DNA from 4 places in the Mesorhizobium sp. B2-5-7 genome. Region 2 is predicted to be linked to each of the others. Evidence: predicted binding sites of a transcription regulator. Region 2 holds the regulator's gene; each other region holds the start of a gene.
The links. The regulator HrcA, encoded in region 2, represses chaperone genes, less so after heat shock. The targets are predictions, from matches to a motif close to GTTAGCACTCNCNNNNNGNGAGTGCTAAC.

Region 1: FJ543_RS18475 (co-chaperone GroES) is a predicted target of HrcA. The motif match lies at 2,201-2,229, and genes of this name have one in related genera.
Region 3: groES (co-chaperone GroES) is a predicted target of HrcA. The motif match lies at 2,741-2,769, and genes of this name have one in related genera.
Region 4: groES (co-chaperone GroES) is a predicted target of HrcA. The motif match lies at 2,054-2,082, and genes of this name have one in related genera.

The regions. Positions count from the first base shown of each region.
Region 1 covers NZ_VFUO01000004.1:108,680-112,874, forward strand. The annotation lists gene groL (chaperonin GroEL) at 39-1,670, opposite strand; gene FJ543_RS18475 (co-chaperone GroES) at 1,730-2,044, opposite strand; gene FJ543_RS18480 (usg protein) at 2,436-2,714, shown strand; gene FJ543_RS18485 (hypothetical protein) at 2,803-3,012, opposite strand; gene FJ543_RS18490 (ATP-binding protein) at 3,009-4,195, opposite strand, start outside.
Region 2 covers NZ_VFUO01000003.1:703,965-708,159, forward strand. The annotation lists gene FJ543_RS17335 (LysE family translocator) at 1-25, opposite strand, end outside; gene FJ543_RS17340 (sorbosone dehydrogenase family protein) at 144-1,508, opposite strand; gene FJ543_RS17345 (hypothetical protein) at 1,593-1,790, opposite strand; gene hrcA (heat-inducible transcriptional repressor HrcA) at 1,893-2,975, opposite strand; gene rph (ribonuclease PH) at 3,131-3,847, shown strand; gene FJ543_RS17365 (VOC family protein) at 4,031-4,195, shown strand, end outside.
Region 3 covers NZ_VFUO01000007.1:115,852-120,046, reverse strand. The annotation lists gene FJ543_RS26755 (shikimate kinase) at 1-52, shown strand, start outside; gene groL (chaperonin GroEL) at 636-2,300, opposite strand; gene groES (co-chaperone GroES) at 2,362-2,658, opposite strand.
Region 4 covers NZ_VFUO01000001.1:1,454,483-1,458,677, reverse strand. The annotation lists gene groL (chaperonin GroEL) at 1-1,629, opposite strand, end outside; gene groES (co-chaperone GroES) at 1,695-1,991, opposite strand; gene FJ543_RS07290 (class I SAM-dependent methyltransferase) at 2,156-3,166, opposite strand; gene FJ543_RS07285 (hypothetical protein) at 3,125-3,892, shown strand; gene FJ543_RS07280 (TetR/AcrR family transcriptional regulator) at 3,911-4,195, opposite strand, start outside.

The sequences.
Region 1 (4,195 bases), on a different contig from region 2:
CCGCTCCCTGTCGAGGGAGCGGGCGGACTGGTCGGACCTCAGAAGTCCATGCCGGCGCCGGCCGGCATTGCCGGGCTGGCGGCTTCCTTCTTCGGCTTCTCGGCCACCATTGCCTCGGTGGTCACCAGCAGGCCGGCGACAGACGCGGCATCCTGCAGCGCGGTGCGCACCACCTTGGCGGGGTCGATCACGCCCTGGCCATAGAGATCGCCGAACTCGTTGGTCTGAGCGTTCCAGCCCCAGCCGAATTCGCTCTTCTCGCGCAGCTTGCCGACGATGATCGAGCCTTCAGAACCGGCATTTTCCGCGATCTGGCGGACCGGCGTCTCGATGGCGCGGCGCACGATCTCGACACCGGTCTTCTGGTCGGCATTGTCCGTCTGGACAGCATCGAGCGCCTTGGCGGCCCGAAGCAGCGCGACGCCGCCGCCGGGCAGCACGCCTTCCTCGACAGCCGCGCGGGTCGCGTGCAAGGCATCGTCGACGCGGTCCTTGCGCTCCTTGACCTCAACCTCGGTCGAGCCGCCGACGCGGATCACCGCGACACCGCCGGCAAGCTTGGCCAGCCGCTCCTGCAGCTTCTCGCGGTCATAGTCGGAGGTGGTCTCCTCGATCTGGGCCTTGATCTGCGCGACGCGGCCCTGGATTTCTTCCTTGCGCCCGACGCCGTCGACGATGGTGGTGTTTTCCTTTTCGATCACCACCTTCTTGGCGCGGCCCAGCATCTCCAGCGTCACATTCTCGAGCTTGATGCCGAGATCCTCGGAGATCGCGGTGCCGCCGGTGAGGATCGCGATGTCTTCCAGCATGGCCTTGCGGCGGTCGCCGAAGCCCGGCGCCTTGACGGCCGCGACCTTGAGGCCGCCGCGCAGCTTGTTGACGACCAGCGTCGCCAGCGCCTCGCCCTCGACATCCTCGGCGATGATCAGCAGCGGCTTGCCCGACTGGACCACCGCTTCCAGCACCGGAAGCAGCGCCTGCAGGTTGGCGAGCTTCTTTTCGTGGATCAGCACGTAGGGCTCGTCAAGTTCGACGCGCATCTTGTCCTGGTTGGTGACGAAATAGGGCGAGAGATAGCCACGGTCGAACTGCATGCCTTCGACGACTTCCAACTCGGTCTCGGCGGTCTTGGCTTCCTCCACCGTAATGACGCCTTCATTGCCGACCTTCTCCATCGCTTCGGCGAGGAAGCGGCCGATCTCGGCGTCGCCATTGGCGGAGATGGTGCCGACCTGCGCGATCTCGTCGTTGCGGGTCACCTTGCGGGCGTTGGCCTTCAGCTCGGCGACCACGGCGTCCACCGCCTTGTCGATGCCGCGCTTCAGGTCCATCGGGTTCATGCCCGAGGCAACGGCCTTGGCGCCCTCCTTGACGATGGCCTGGGCCAGCACGGTCGCGGTGGTGGTGCCGTCGCCGGCAAGGTCATTGGTCTTGGAGGCTACTTCGCGCACCATCTGCGCGCCCATGTTCTCGAACCTGTCCTCAAGCTCGATTTCCTTGGCGACAGTGACGCCATCCTTGGTAATGCGCGGCGCACCGAACGACTTTTCGATGACGACATTGCGCCCCTTGGGGCCGAGCGTCACCTTCACCGCATTGGCCAGGATATCGACGCCGCGCAGCATCTTCTCGCGCGCTTCGGTATGGAATTTTACCTCTTTGGCAGCCATTGGATCACTCCTCTATCTCTAGGCAGCATTCGTTGACTGGTGGATTTTCTAAGAAGCCGTCAGGCGGCCTTCTTCACTTGCGCGGTCTGTTCGATCACGCCCATCACGTCACTTTCCTTCATGATGAGCAGATCCTCGCCATTGAGCTTGATCTCGGTGCCGGACCATTTGCCGAAAAGGATACGGTCACCCACCCTGACATCCAGCTCGGTCAGTTTGCCGCTGTCGTCGCGCGCGCCGGGACCGACGGCGATGACTTCGCCTTCCTGCGGTTTTTCCTTGGCGGTATCGGGAATGATGATGCCGCCGGAGGTCTTTTCCTCGGCCTCGATGCGGCGGACCAAGATACGGTCATGCAATGGACGGAACGCCATGTCGTTCTCCTCTTGGGACAAACAGGTTTTCAGCTTCCTCCACACCGGACCGGCAATTCGGGCCGATGCGGAATGCGGCGACCCTTTGTCAGGCATCGCGCGCGCATATCGAGCTAGTTTTCCCTTTTTTCGGTTTCAAGAGGCCGGCCAGAAAATTTTAGCACTCACGCCGTCGGAGTGCCAACTCACTGTTATAGCGGTCTTATTCGCTCTGCGTCGGGAGCCGCCCCTTGAATTTACGCCTAGATCCGGCAAAATTATCCGAGCCGGTACCATCGCCGGCGCCGGAACCGCTCACCCTCTGAAGGAGTTGTTTACCGACGGCGCACATTGATGGGCCGAGAGACTTTTTCGCCGTTGCGGCCACCGCTGCCGCCGAAAGGAGACACGAATGATCGCAAGCGTCAGCAAGGAGTTCCGCCTCCAGATGGAAGGCTATGGCCTGACCACCGCACAAATCCATTACCGTCTGCCTGACCATCGGAGCCTGCTGCAGCTTTATGTCTGGCAGGACTACGACCTGGCGCCGGAGTTCCCCGAACTCAAGGGCTTTCTCTCCTATTGGGAGCGCGAATTGGACGGGCCGCTTCACTCCGTCCACATCGCCCACCACCGGCTCATCACCCCATCGGAATGGCGGGCGGTCGACGGTGTCATCACGGTCCAGTAAGGGCGGCGTCATCGCGCGGTGCTGACCTTACCAGAAGCCGACCAGCGACCTCACCATCGCCTTCGCACCCGCCATCTGCAAGCAAGCTTCAGATACGATGATTGACCAGCGCCACGCCGAGCCCGGCAAGGATCGAGCCGCAGGTTCCCGGCACCAGCCACCTTGCGCCGCTTGCCGGGGACCGCGCAAGCGCCAGCGAGGCGATGCCGGCCGCCGCCAGGTCCGCCATCGAGAACCAGCGGATCAGCGTTTGTCGATGAGATCGCAATGCCGCCACAGCCGCGTTGGATGCCCTCACAAAGCCAGGCTTCCCTGTTCCGCCCCCTCGGCATTGGGATCGCCGGGCGCCGTTGCCCAGGCGAGTTCGACCAGCGTCACGGTGCGCTTCCCCGTGCCGTCGAGCTGGCAGACGATGAGGCCCTGCTCCTCGATATAGGTGAGCAGCCGCCGGGCGCGGCGCATGGAATGCGAGCCGTAGGCGCGGGCAATCGCGCCATCGCTCGGGCACGGCCAGCCCTCCTTCGCCGCGCGCGCGATCATCATGAACACGCCTTGCATGTCCTCCGGCAGCAGCGAAGCGCGCACCGAGACGTCGCGCCACACATCGTCCTCGCTGGCTTCGGCCCCCAGTCCGGCACGGGCGCGCGTCAACATGCGCCGGAAGGTGGGCAGGTCAGGCACGACCGAGGCGAGGCCCTCGATGCGGCAGCGCACGACAAACTCCTGGTAGAGCACCCCGATCACGCGGAAGCCCGCGTCGGGTTGTGCAAGAATGGCGCGCAGCACGCGGTCCACCCGCTCGCGCCGCTCCGCCAGATCCTCGGCGCTGACTTGCGGCTCCGCCGGTTCGGGGCGGATTTCCAGCGCAGCCGACTTCGCCACCATCAACTGGTCGAGCAGGTCCGGCGACGCCACCCGGCGCGGCGCGCGCATCGTCTCGGGCGGCGGGGCGGCCAGGATGATGGCGCGGGCATCCTCGAGCGCCGCCTCCGGCAGCGGCATCAGCTTGGGCGTGCCGTTGCGCGGGCTGGTGTCGGTCGGGCCGATGCGCAGGCCGAGCGGCCGGCGCGACAGTGCCGGCCCCAGCGCCATGAACTGGCCGCGCTCCAGATCGCGGAACGCCTCCGCCTGCCGCCGCTCCATGCCCAGGAGATCGGCCGCGCGCGCCATGTCGATATCGAGGAAGGTGCGGCCCATCAGGAAATTGGAGGCTTCCGCCGCGACGTTCTTGGCGAGCTTGGCCAGCCGCTGCGTGGCGATGATGCCGGCAAGCCCGCGCTTGCGGCCCCGGCACATCAGGTTGGTCATGGCGCCGAGCGAAAGCTTGCGCGCCTCGTCCGACACCTCGCCGGCCACCGCCGGCGCGAAAAGCTGAGCTTCGTCGACCACCACCAGCATCGGGTACCAGTGGTCGCGCGCGACCTCGAACAGCCCGCCGAGAAAAGCAGCGGCGCGCCGCATCTGGTTCTCGGCATCGAGGC
Region 2 (4,195 bases):
AGGCGAAGAATCCGGTGAGGGTCATTGGCGTTGGCGTCCAAGGGCGGTCGCGCCCGTTGTCGCATGAGGCGGCCTCCAGGAGAACGCCCTGAGCGCGGGATTCGCTTGCACCAGACGGCAATGGCCCGGTTCGCAAGCAAGGGTCAGGAGCGGTCGCCACTATAAGTCACGCGCCAGATCGTGCCGTTGCCGTCCTCGGAGACGATCAAGGATCCGTCGCCGGCCGCCGCAACGCCGACCGGGCGGCCCCACACCTCGCCATTGGAAACGACGAAGCCGGTCATGAAATCCTCGTATTCGCCGGTTGGCTTGCCGTCCTTGAACAGAAGCCGGACCACCTTGTAGCCGGTCCTGTTGCCGCGGTTCCACGAACCGTGCAGGGCAACGAAGGCGTCGCCTCGATACGCCTGGGGAAAGCCGGTGTCGGCGGGCAAATCCTTGCCATCGTAGAAGGCGATGTTGAGCGGCGCCGAATGCGCCTGCATCAGCACGTCGGGACTGTCAGCCTTGCCGGCGAGATCGGACCGCTCGCCCTTGTGGCGCGGGTCCTCATTGTCGCCGATATAATACCAGGGCCAGCCATAGAAGGCGCCTTCCCTGACCGATGTCGCGTATTCGGCGGGCACATTGTCGCCGAGCCCGTCGCGCTCGTTGACGACACACCATAGCGCGCCGGTCGCCGGCTGGACGGTCATGCCCGAACAGTTGCGCAAGCCGGTGGCGACTGTGCGGCCGTTCTTGCCGTCGGGATCGAAGGCCCGGACCTCGGCCCGGCCCGCCTCGGAACCCCAACTGGCGCCGAGCGGCTTAGCCTTGACCCAGGAGTCGAGCCCGCCCCTGGGCCTCTTGCCCATGTCCTCGGCGACATTCGAGCCGGAGCCGACGGAAAGATAAAGTGTCTTGCCGTCGGGCGAGAAGGCGATGTCGCGGGTCCAGTGGTGGGTCGAAGGAATGTCGGCGACGATGGTTTGCGGCTCGCCCGAGGCCTTCAGGTCGCCATTGCCGTAGGCAAAACGCACGATGCTGTCGCTGTTGGCGACGTAGACCCATTGCGGGTCCTTGCCAGGGGGATAGAAGGCAATGCCATAGGGCCGGTTGAGACCGCCGGCAAAGATGCTTTTCTCCGCGGCTTTCGCGCTGCCCTTTGCCAGGCGATAGACCCGAACCTGGTTGGCCTTGCTGTCGGCAACGAACAGGTCGCCGTTGGGTGCGATGCGCACGACGCGCGGATTGTCGATCCCCGAGGCGATTAACTCGGCCGAAAACCCCGGCGGCAAATGCGGCTTTGCGTCCGCCGGCATGTCGATCACGCCGGCGCTGTTGGACGCGGATTTGGTGACATAGGGTTTCGGCAGGTCTTCCCGCTTGATCAGCCGGCGCACGCCGGGCCTGTCGGCGCTCCAGTCGCCGAAGGCGGCCGGGCCTTTGAGCACAGGCTGGTCGGCTTGCTGGGCCAGCGCCGCGGTCGTGACAAACAGTGCGGACATCGCCAGTCCGGCCAATCGCATCACTTCCTCCAATCCGTCATGAAGGAAAGCAACGATCGGTTTGCCCGTGGGTTCCGTTGCGCACGATGCGCAAAACCTCTCGGATCATGTCCCGGCTGCGTAAAAATCGTCGTCCAGGCGTTTTTCCAATTCAACGAGATCGGCCGGCAATGGCAGGCCCATGGCGCGCATCTCGCGCAGTTTTTCGCGCAGCTGTTCCTGAATTTCGTGCTGGTCCTCCGGCTGGTTGACCATCTCCTCGAGCAACAGACTGATCTGGGCCTTGAACGATTCCAGCGCCATTCTTTTTCTCCTTTGCAGCCTGTCTGGATTTACGGTCCCGCCAGGAAAGTCGTTCGCGGTCGAATTCCGGCATGGAAGCCAAGGCAATAATTCCTGGATTCCTTACCTCAGCATGCGGGAAATCAGCTGTGCCGTATAATCCACCATCGGCACGATGCGGGCATAGTTCAGCCTTGTCGGGCCGATGACGCCGAGCGCGCCGACGACGCGGGCGTCCTTGTCGCGATAGGGCGCCACCACCAGCGACGAGCCCGACAGCGAGAACAGCTTGTTTTCCGAGCCGATGAAGATGCGCACGCCCGATCCCTGCTCGGCGAGGTCGAGCAATTGGATCAGCCCGTCCTGCGTCTCCATGTCCTCGAACAGGTGGCGCAAGAGTTCGATGTCGGCCTGGGCGGTGACGTTTTCCAGCAGATTGGCGCGGCCGCGCACGATGAGCCGCGCCGGCAGGCCGCTTTCGGCCCCCGCCCACACCGCAAGCCCCTTCTCGACGAGGTCCTGCGACAGCGTGTCGAGGGCGGCTCTCGTCTCTTCCTTGATGCGGGCGATCTCGGTGCGCGCCTCGGCCAGCGTGCGGCCACGGATATGCGCATTGAGGAAATTCGAGGCCTCGTGCAGTTGCGAGACGGTGATGCCGGCGGGCAGCTCGACGACACGGTTTTCGACATCGCCATTCTGCGATACCAGCACGGCAAGCGCCTTGGTCGGCTCCAGCTGGATGAATTCGATATGCTTGAGCGCCACCTCGTTCTTGGCCGCCAGCACCAGGCCGGCGCCGCGCGACATGCCCGACAGCATCTGGCTGGCCTCGGTCAGCATATGCTCCAGCGTCGCGCCGGAGCCGGAGGCCCGCACCTGCGCCTCGATGGTGCGGCGCTCCTCGTCGGAGAGGTCGCCAAGCTCCATGAAGGCATCGACGAAGAAACGCAGGCCAGCCTGGGTCGGCAGGCGCCCGGCCGAGATGTGCGGCGCGTAGATCAGCCCGAGATGCTCGAGGTCGCTCATCACGTTGCGGATGGTGGCGGGCGACAGCGAGGACGGCAGGATGCGCGACAGGCTGCGCGAGCCCACGGGTTCGCCGTCCCGCAGATAGGAATCGACGATGCGCCGGAAGATGTCGCGCGAGCGCATGTCGAGCGACTGAAGAGCCAGCGACTGCGAGGCGGGATCGACTGCCTTGGTCATTCGGCTAAAAACCTCCGGTTCAAGGATATAGACTTCGGTGGGCCGCGCGCAACCCGGTGTCTGTGTCGGATCGCTCGGCCATTTTCCTTTGCGCCATGGGCTTGGTGGGGCTACAAGCCGGCCACGATTCAAAAAATGACAAGAAAGCAGGCCGAATGCGCCCCTCCAAACGCCAATTCGACGAAATGCGCGCCATATCCTTCGAGCGCGGCGTCTCCAAGCATGCCGAAGGCTCGTGCCTGGTGAAGTTCGGCGACACGCATGTCCTGTGCACCGCCAGCCTTGAGGAAAAGGTGCCTGGCTGGATGCGCAATTCCGGCAAGGGCTGGGTGACGGCCGAATATGGCATGCTGCCGCGCTCGACCGGCGAGCGCATGCGCCGCGAGGCCTCCGCCGGCAAGCAGGGCGGCCGCACGCTGGAGATCCAGCGGCTGATCGGCCGTTCGCTACGCGCCGTGGTCGACCTGCAGGCGCTGGGCGAACAGCAGATCACCGTCGACTGCGACGTCATCCAGGCCGATGGCGGCACCCGCACCGCTTCGATCACCGGCGGCTGGGTGGCGCTGTATGACTGCCTGCGCTGGATGGAAGCGCGGCAGATGGCCAGTGTTTCGAAAGTGCTGAAGGATCATGTCGCGGCAATTTCCTGCGGCATCCATGACGGCCAGCCGGTCATCGATCTCGACTATATCGAGGATTCCTCGGCCGGCACCGACGCCAATTTCGTCATGACCGGCAAGGGCGGCATCGTCGAGATCCAGGGCACCGCCGAGGGCGAGCCTTTCTCCGAAGAGCAGTTCGCGGCCTTGATGGGCCTGGCCAAGAAGGGCATTTCCCGGTTGGTCAGCCTGCAGCAGATGGCGGTGGCTTAGTTTATTCATGCGGAGCCTGGGCACCCCCCTCTGCCCTGCCGGGCATCTCCCCCGCAAAGGGGGAGATCGGATGTTGTCGAGAGCTTCGCCAATAATCAGCATAGAATACCATGAGCCGGCGCTCACGCCGCCAATCTCCCCCCTTGCGGGGGAGATGGCCGGCAGGCCAGAGGGGGGTGCCTCCTGACTCCCTCTGCCATTCTTGAATCCGCCCTCTACGTCACCGACCTCGCTGAAGCAGAGGTCTTCTACACCGATATCCTCGGCCTCACTCTCCTCGGCAAGGTCGACGGCCGCCACCTTTTCTTCCGCTGTGGCCCGGGCGTGCTGCTGATCTTCAACGCCGAG
Region 3 (4,195 bases), on a different contig from region 2:
ACGAGCGGATTTAGCATCTTCCATGAGAAGCAGAGAACGCTCAAGTCGATGACAACAAGCTTTAGGCGACAACGATCAGGTCCTTTCGCAGGTTTGGTGCAGGGGGCGGGTTCGCGCCGAATGCTAACAAAAGTGGGAATCGCATGCATAAAGTCGTCAGAAGCCTCTGGCCGAGTCGATCTGGTCCTAGATGACACAGGAGATTCGTTGACCGCCCAATGGCCCGCCCTTCACAGCAGTGATGCGGCAGCAGGGCTTCGTTCGCGGTCTGGCAAGGTCTCGAGATGACAGGCTGCTTGTGCTTGGGATCGAGGTCATGGCCGAGGGCGTGGAGACAGAGGCAGACCGACAAATTCTGCACAGCTTGGCTGCAGAACCGCTCAGGGCTTCCTGTCCCTATGCCCCAATCACTTGAATTTGCAGTAAAAGAGTACGCGAAAGAGTTGTGACCGGTACCAGCTGTTGCTGACTGCATCAAGAAGAGCGTCAAAGGACGAGATGGGTGCTGGAAATGGACATGAGGTAATAGGCGGTATCAAGCGGCCAGTACGACGATGTAGCTGTGGTTCCGCGAAGTTGTGCAAAAAAAGGGCGGCATCGCTGCCGCCCTTTCCGTATTGCGCAGGTAGCGTGGATTAGAAATCCATGCCGCCCATGCCGCCCATGCCGCCCATGCCGCCGCCGCCCATGCCGCCAGGCATGCCGCCGCCAGCCGACTCCTTCTTGGGAGCCTCCGCGATCATGGCTTCGGTGGTGACCAGCAGGCCGGCGACCGAGGCCGCGTCCTGAAGAGCCGTACGGACAACCTTGACCGGATCGACGATACCCATGGCGATCATGTCGCCATATTCGCCCGTCTGGGCGTTGTAGCCGAAGGTCGCGCCCTTGTTCTCAAGGATCTTGCCGGCAACGATCGAGGCTTCCGCACCGGCGTTGGCCGCGATCTGGCGGGCCGGAGCCTGCAGCGCGCGACGAACGATGTTGATGCCGGCGGCCTGGTCGGAGTTGACGCCGACAGCGTTGATGCTCAGCGAAGCGCGCAGCAGCGCGACGCCACCACCAGCAACGATGCCTTCTTCGACGGCCGCGCGGGTCGCGTTGAGGGCGTCATCGACGCGGTCCTTCTTTTCCTTGACTTCGACTTCCGTCGCACCGCCGACGCGGATCACCGCAACGCCGCCGGCGAGCTTCGCCAGACGTTCCTGCAGCTTCTCCTTGTCGTAGTCCGAAGTGGTCTCTTCGATCTGCTGCTTGATCTGGGCAACGCGGCCCTGGATCTCGGCCTTCTTGCCGGCGCCGTCGACGATGGTGGTGTTCTCCTTGGAGATCGACACCTTCTTGGCGCGGCCGAGCATGTTGAGGCCGACGTTCTCGAGCTTGATGCCGAGGTCTTCCGAGATGACCTGGCCACCGGTGAGGATGGCGATGTCTTCCAGCATGGCCTTGCGGCGATCACCAAAGCCCGGCGCCTTGACGGCAGCGATCTTCAGGCCGCCACGCAGCTTGTTGACGACCAGCGTGGCCAGGGCCTCGCCTTCGACGTCTTCCGAGATGATGAGCAGCGGCTTGGAGGTCTGCACGACGGCTTCGAGAACCGGCAGCATGGCCTGCAGGTTGGAGAGCTTCTTCTCGTGGAGCAGGATGTAGACGTCCTCGAGCTCGGCAACCATCTTGTCGGCGTTGGTGACGAAGTAGGGCGAGAGATAGCCGCGGTCGAACTGCATGCCTTCGACGACTTCGAGTTCGGTCTCGGCGGTCTTGGCTTCTTCAACCGTGATGACGCCTTCGTTGCCGACCTTCTGCATCGCTTCCGCGATCATCTTGCCGACCGACTCGTCGCCATTACCGGCGATCGTGCCGACCTGAGCAACTTCCTCGGAGGTCTTGATCTTCTTGGCGTTCTTGATCAGCGTCGCGACGACTTCGGTCACAGCCAGATCGATGCCGCGCTTCAGGTCCATCGGGTTCATGCCGGCGGCAACGGCCTTGTGGCCTTCCTGGACGATCGACTGCGCCAGAACCGTCGCGGTCGTGGTGCCGTCGCCGGCGATGTCGTTGGTCTTCGAAGCGACTTCGCGGACCATCTGCGCGCCCATGTTCTCGAACTTGTCTTCAAGCTCGATTTCCTTGGCGACGGTGACGCCGTCCTTGGTGATGCGCGGGGCGCCGAACGACTTGTCGATGACGACGTTGCGGCCCTTCGGGCCGAGCGTGACCTTCACCGCGTCGGCGAGGATGTTGACGCCGCGCAGCATGCGTTCGCGGGCATCACGGGAGAATTTGACGAGCTTCACAGCCATTTTTTTGCTCCTGGGCAATTCGGCCTAAATTCAGATTGGATGTGATGAAAGGCGACGGCGGTCAGCCGATGATGCCCATCACGTCGGATTCCTTCATGATCAGAAGGTCTTCGCCATTGAGCTTGACTTCGGTGCCCGACCACTTGCCGAACAGGATGCGGTCGCCAGCCTTGACGTCCAGCGGGACCAGCTTGCCGGTTTCGTCACGAGCACCGGAGCCGACAGCGATGATCTCGCCTTCCTGCGGCTTTTCCTTTGCCGTATCCGGGATGATGATCCCGCCCGCGGTCTTGGATTCGGATTCGACCCGCCGAACGACCACGCGGTCATGAAGCGGGCGGAACTTCGACTTTGCCATTTTTTCTTCCTCGGTGAGAGCGGTGAGAAACACCGTCCGGCCACGCCGGACAAACTGCAAAGCCCGGCTTTGCCGGACCGTTGTTAGCACTCACCGCGAGCGAGTGCTAACAACGGGAGGATTAAGGGGTAAGCCGGAGATAGTCAAGACGAAAGGGCAGGCGCATGAGCAAAATCTTGATCCAAAGCTCTCAGGCAAGGCGACCACTTTGAACACTCCTGCTGACTTCGTCATTTGGCATTCTCGGCAGCGCGTTTCGACAATTTATGTTCGCCTACCATTCCCAGCGGCTTTGGAGTGCTAAGAGCCTGTGAATTTCTTTGAAGATCCGTTGCAACGCCTGCGCGCTGCGGGGAGTGCTGATCAGGCAGCGAGACTTGCGAACTTCTTGTGCCAGGAGGCATTCGGATTGAAGGCCGTATCTCGCTTGTGGTTTGCTCAAACCCAGGACGCAGGGGTTGCTGCCGCTTACTTACATTTTGTCGGCCAGCCCGCTACGGCTGTCGCCGCATCACCGCACCTGCACACGGGTGCGCCTCGCGAGGAAGTTCATTCGGGAACAAACCCACTCGGAGTGCTGGTAGTCGGCAAGTGGTTTTGTTGCTGCCAAGCTCATCAGGTGCGCTCAATCCGCCGCGGCACCCCCCGTCTCACAATGGACTATGGCGCGTTTGATCCACACCAGAGCCGCCCCGGTAGGATCGGCTCCGTCGGTCAGACCAGACGGTGGCTGACTTTTCTAAACTCCAACCAATCAGGGGCGCCTCTAAACTCCAACCAATCAGGGGCGCCAGGAACAGGTCTGGGAGTGGGTCGCGAGTGACATCCGTACGCGAGGCAGCGCGCCTCCTCCAAGGGTGAAGATGCTCGCAGCCGAACTTGATCTGCCACATGCCGGCTTTGAAGTTCGTCGAAGCGAGAATAACCGTTGCTGGCGAAGTGACCCTGCATTACACCTGTGTAGCTTGGCATAGGTTGGGGACAGATTGTCTAAATAGTCCTGCGGGGCCGAGGGCCGACTTCCTCGAACCCGTCCGAGTAGAAATCGACGTGCGTTTCCATTTTGGTTGCGCGGGTGCTCCAACCTCAAGTCGCTTCCAACCACGAGCGCGGCTTTCCCGCACAGCGACCTCGAGCAGACAAGGGGCAATCATTGGAGCGCATCTCGGGTCGAACATACAGCTCCGAAATCTGGCCGGACTTGCCTCCTGCATAGATCGCCGTGCACTCATTCAGTACGACTATGCCGGCCGGCTCGCCACATTCATTTCGTTGGCAAGCACTGTCGCCGCGCTTTGTTTGACGAAGTCGGGCGTGGGCGCTTTCCCGCCAGAGAGTTCATCGAGTAGCGCGTGAATGAAACGGGCGCCCGTTTCTGCGTCCAATAAGTTGGCCCGTCCAGTAGATACGGAAGGCATGGTTTCTCCCCCTCCTAGGGGGCGGCGTCCCGATTCGTGCTGCCAATCGCAAGGTGCGCTGGCAAAAAATGGAACTGCGAATCCGGCTATGATGGAGGGCTGCTCTCCTGTATGCAAGC
Region 4 (4,195 bases), on a different contig from region 2:
CATGCCGCCGCCGCCCATGCCGCCAGGCATGCCGCCGCCAGCCGAATCCTTCTTCGGAGCTTCGGCGATCATGGCTTCGGTGGTGACGAGCAGGCCGGCGACCGAGGCCGCGTCCTGGAGGGCCGTGCGCACGACCTTGACCGGATCGACGATACCCATGACGATCATGTCGCCATATTCGCCGGTCTGGGCGTTGTAGCCGAAGGTCGCGCCCTTGTTCTCAAGGATCTTGCCGGCAACGATCGAGGCTTCCGCACCAGCGTTGGCCGCGATCTGGCGGGCCGGAGCCTGCAGCGCACGACGAACGATGTTGATCCCGGCGGCCTGGTCGGCGTTGACGCCTGTCACCTTGATGTTGGCCGAAGCGCGCAGCAGGGCAACGCCACCGCCAGCAACGATGCCTTCTTCCACGGCCGCGCGGGTCGCGTTGAGGGCGTCATCGACGCGGTCCTTCTTTTCCTTGACTTCGACTTCCGTCGCACCGCCGACGCGGATCACCGCAACGCCGCCGGCGAGCTTCGCCAGACGTTCCTGCAGCTTCTCCTTGTCGTAGTCCGAGGTGGTCTCCTCGATCTGCTGCTTGATCTGGGCGACGCGGCCCTGGATCTCGGCTTTCTTGCCGGCGCCGTCGACGATGGTGGTGTTCTCCTTGGAGATCGACACCTTCTTGGCGCGGCCGAGCATGTTGAGGCCGACATTCTCGAGCTTGATGCCGAGGTCTTCCGAAATGACCTGGCCACCGGTCAGGATGGCGATGTCTTCCAGCATGGCCTTGCGGCGATCACCGAAGCCCGGCGCCTTGACGGCGGCGATCTTCAGGCCACCACGCAGCTTGTTGACGACCAGCGTGGCGAGCGCCTCGCCTTCGACGTCTTCCGAGATGATGAGCAACGGCTTCGAGGTCTGCACGACGGCTTCGAGGACCGGCAGCATCGCCTGCAGGTTGGAGAGCTTCTTCTCGTGCAGGAGGATGTAGACGTCCTCCAGCTCGGCAACCATCTTGTCGGCGTTGGTCACGAAATAGGGCGAGAGATAGCCGCGGTCGAACTGCATGCCTTCGACGACTTCGAGTTCGGTCTCGGCGGTCTTGGCTTCCTCAACCGTGATGACGCCTTCGTTGCCGACCTTCTGCATCGCTTCCGCGATCATCTTGCCGACCGACTCGTCGCCATTGGCCGAGATCGTGCCGACCTGGGCAACTTCCTCGGAGGTCTTGATCTTCTTGGCGGCCTTGCCGAGAGCAGCGACCACTTCGGTGACGGCCAGATCGATGCCGCGCTTCAGGTCCATCGGGTTCATGCCGGCCGCAACCGACTTGTGGCCTTCCTGGACGATCGACTGCGCCAAAACGGTCGCGGTCGTGGTGCCGTCGCCGGCGATGTCGTTGGTCTTCGAAGCAACTTCGCGGACCATCTGCGCGCCCATGTTCTCGAACTTATCTTCAAGCTCGATTTCCTTGGCGACGGTGACGCCGTCCTTGGTGATGCGCGGGGCGCCGAACGACTTGTCGATGACGACGTTGCGGCCCTTGGGACCGAGCGTGACCTTCACCGCGTCGGCGAGGATGTTGACGCCGCGCAGCATGCGCTCACGGGCATCGCGAGAGAATTTTACGTCTTTGGCAGCCATGTTTTAGCTCCTGGCAGGGGCTCGGATAGAGCCCGAAAAATTCAAGTTGAGGGTGAGGCCGATAATCAGCCGATGATGCCCATGATGTCGGATTCCTTCATGATCAGAAGGTCTTCGCCATTGAGCTTGACTTCGGTGCCCGACCACTTGCCGAACAGGATGCGGTCGCCGGCCTTGACGTCCAGCGGGACCAGCTTGCCAGCTTCGTCACGAGCGCCGGAGCCGACGGCGATGATCTCGCCTTCCTGCGGCTTTTCCTTCGCCGTATCCGGGATGATGATCCCGCCAGCGGTCTTGGATTCGGATTCGACCCGGCGAACGACCACGCGGTCATGAAGCGGGCGGAACTTCGACTTTGCCATTTTTTCTTCCTCGATGAGAACGGTGAGAAACAGTTCCTCCGTCCGGCGGCGCCGGACACATAGTTAGCACTCACCAAAGGCGAGTGCTAACGTGGCGCTGAAATAGGCCGCCGACCTGCCAGAGTCAAGGCGCGCGGAGCGCCTCTTGGTAGGATGGCGATGACTTATCGAAGCTTGGCCGAACCGAGCACCAGGAGCGGACAACGTTCCGCCAGGGGATAACTGCCGCTTGGCACGACGCGCACCTGGTCGAACCAACCGCGCGCCTCATCCTCCAGCATGGCCAGCGTCGCGAAGCTGTACTTCGTTTCGGAGCCCGCATAGACGTCGATCGTGTTGATGGATGCCATACTCCATCCGGTGCATGCGGCAAGGGCCTCCCGATTCGGAAACAGCTTGTCGAATGCCGCACGGATTGCTTGCACATCGACGCTGCTGTCGCAGTCGCCGGTCGTGCACGCCATGGCTATCCGCCATTTGAGCGCGTGGAAATTCTCGATTCCGCCGGCCAGGACCAGAGCTTCGATGCCGCGCAGGTCATCCGCGGTTTCCGGCCGAGCAAACACGCGGATCGCCGCACGCCGGCCAGGCTTTAGCACCCTTGCGATTTCACCGAACAGCGAACCGCGCGCGGCCTTGGTATCGACCGCCGACAGGCAGCCGTCGCCGATGACCGCGTCGAAACATTCCCGCTCGACCGGGAGGTCAAGCCAGTTGCCGGCCATCGCCCTTCGCGAGGTGTTGTCGCCGGCCCATACGCCGGAAATCATGGCAGCCGATTGATCGATCGCCAACATCGATCTGCCTAGAACCGCCAGTTCAGGTGTCACCCCAAGCAGAAGTACATCGGCATTTCCGAGATCGAGTTCGCGCTCGAATATGCCGACGGTTTCCGGCGTCGGCCGGAGCGGGGCGTCCAGGAGCTTCCAGTGCCGATGATAACTGTCCCAATGATTCGTCATGCAGACCCGTTGGAGCCCAGGAAAGTCTGGCATTGATTGATTAGAGCCGCTTAATGGAAGTGGGGATGGAAGCCAAGGGGTTAGCTGGTGGCGCGCATCATTGTCATAACGCATGAGCATGACCGGTTTCTGGGTCGCCGCGGCCTTCTGCTGCGCCGGAATAGCCGTTACATGCTTTTCGATATTCTCGAGGACCTGAAGAGGCGGGGCCATTCGGTCCGGATTCAGCCTGGCCTCTCCGGACAATCCAGCGCCGATGTCGCGGTTCTGCACGTCGATGCGACAACGACACCGGCAGATTATCTCGAATATGCGCGGAGTTTTCCCTTATGCCTCAATGTCGGGGCCGCCGACATATCGAAACGGCGGGTAAGCGGAGCGCTTCTGGCCGAGGGCGACGGCTGGCTGGGCCCGGTCATCGTCAAAAGCAATCTCAACAACCAGGGCATTCCGGAGACACGGCTCAATCGGCGGTCGAGGCGTGCCGGCCAACCGGCACCCTTTGCGCACGTGCCAGCCATGCCGTCCTACGAGGTCTACCAATCCCGGGACGACGTTCCCGATGGCGTCCTCGATCGCGATGATCTGGTCGTGGAAAAGTTCATCCCGGAAAAAGAACCTGACGGCTTTGCGGTGCGCTTCTGGGTGTTTTGCGGAGAGCGCGAGCGCTGCACCCGCTACGTCTCGCCAAACAGCCTGGTCAAGGCATCGGAAACGATCCGGCGCGAGCCCGCCGCTGTTCCCGACGAACTGCGCGAACGGCGGCGTGAACTCGGCTTCGACTATGGGAAATTCGATTTCGTCATGCATGAGGGCAGGGCTGTTCTCCTCGATGCCAACAAGACGCCCGGCCGCCCGCAGAACCTGGTGAAGATGTTCGCGGCGGGCGCTTCCGACCTGGCCGATGGTTTCGAAGGCCTCATCCGCCGGGCGAGATAGGTCCCCGGTTGCCGGTCGCTAAAGAAACAGCCGCAACTGGGTGTGGATGATCGATCGGTAATCCTCGATGGTCCGGCGGCTTTCCGCTTCGCCCTGCGCAAGCGCCAGGCGCACAACGCCGCCGGCGAGCTGGAAGATCAGCAGAACCATGCGTTCGAATTGCTCGTGCTTTTCCGGCTCGAGCAAGGCGATGACGTGGTCGCAGAACATCTTGGCCTGATGCCGGGTTTCGGCGATGTCGAGATTCTTCAGCGCCTTGTCGGCCTGGATGGCGTTCTGCAGATCCTGGATGGCCGGATCGCC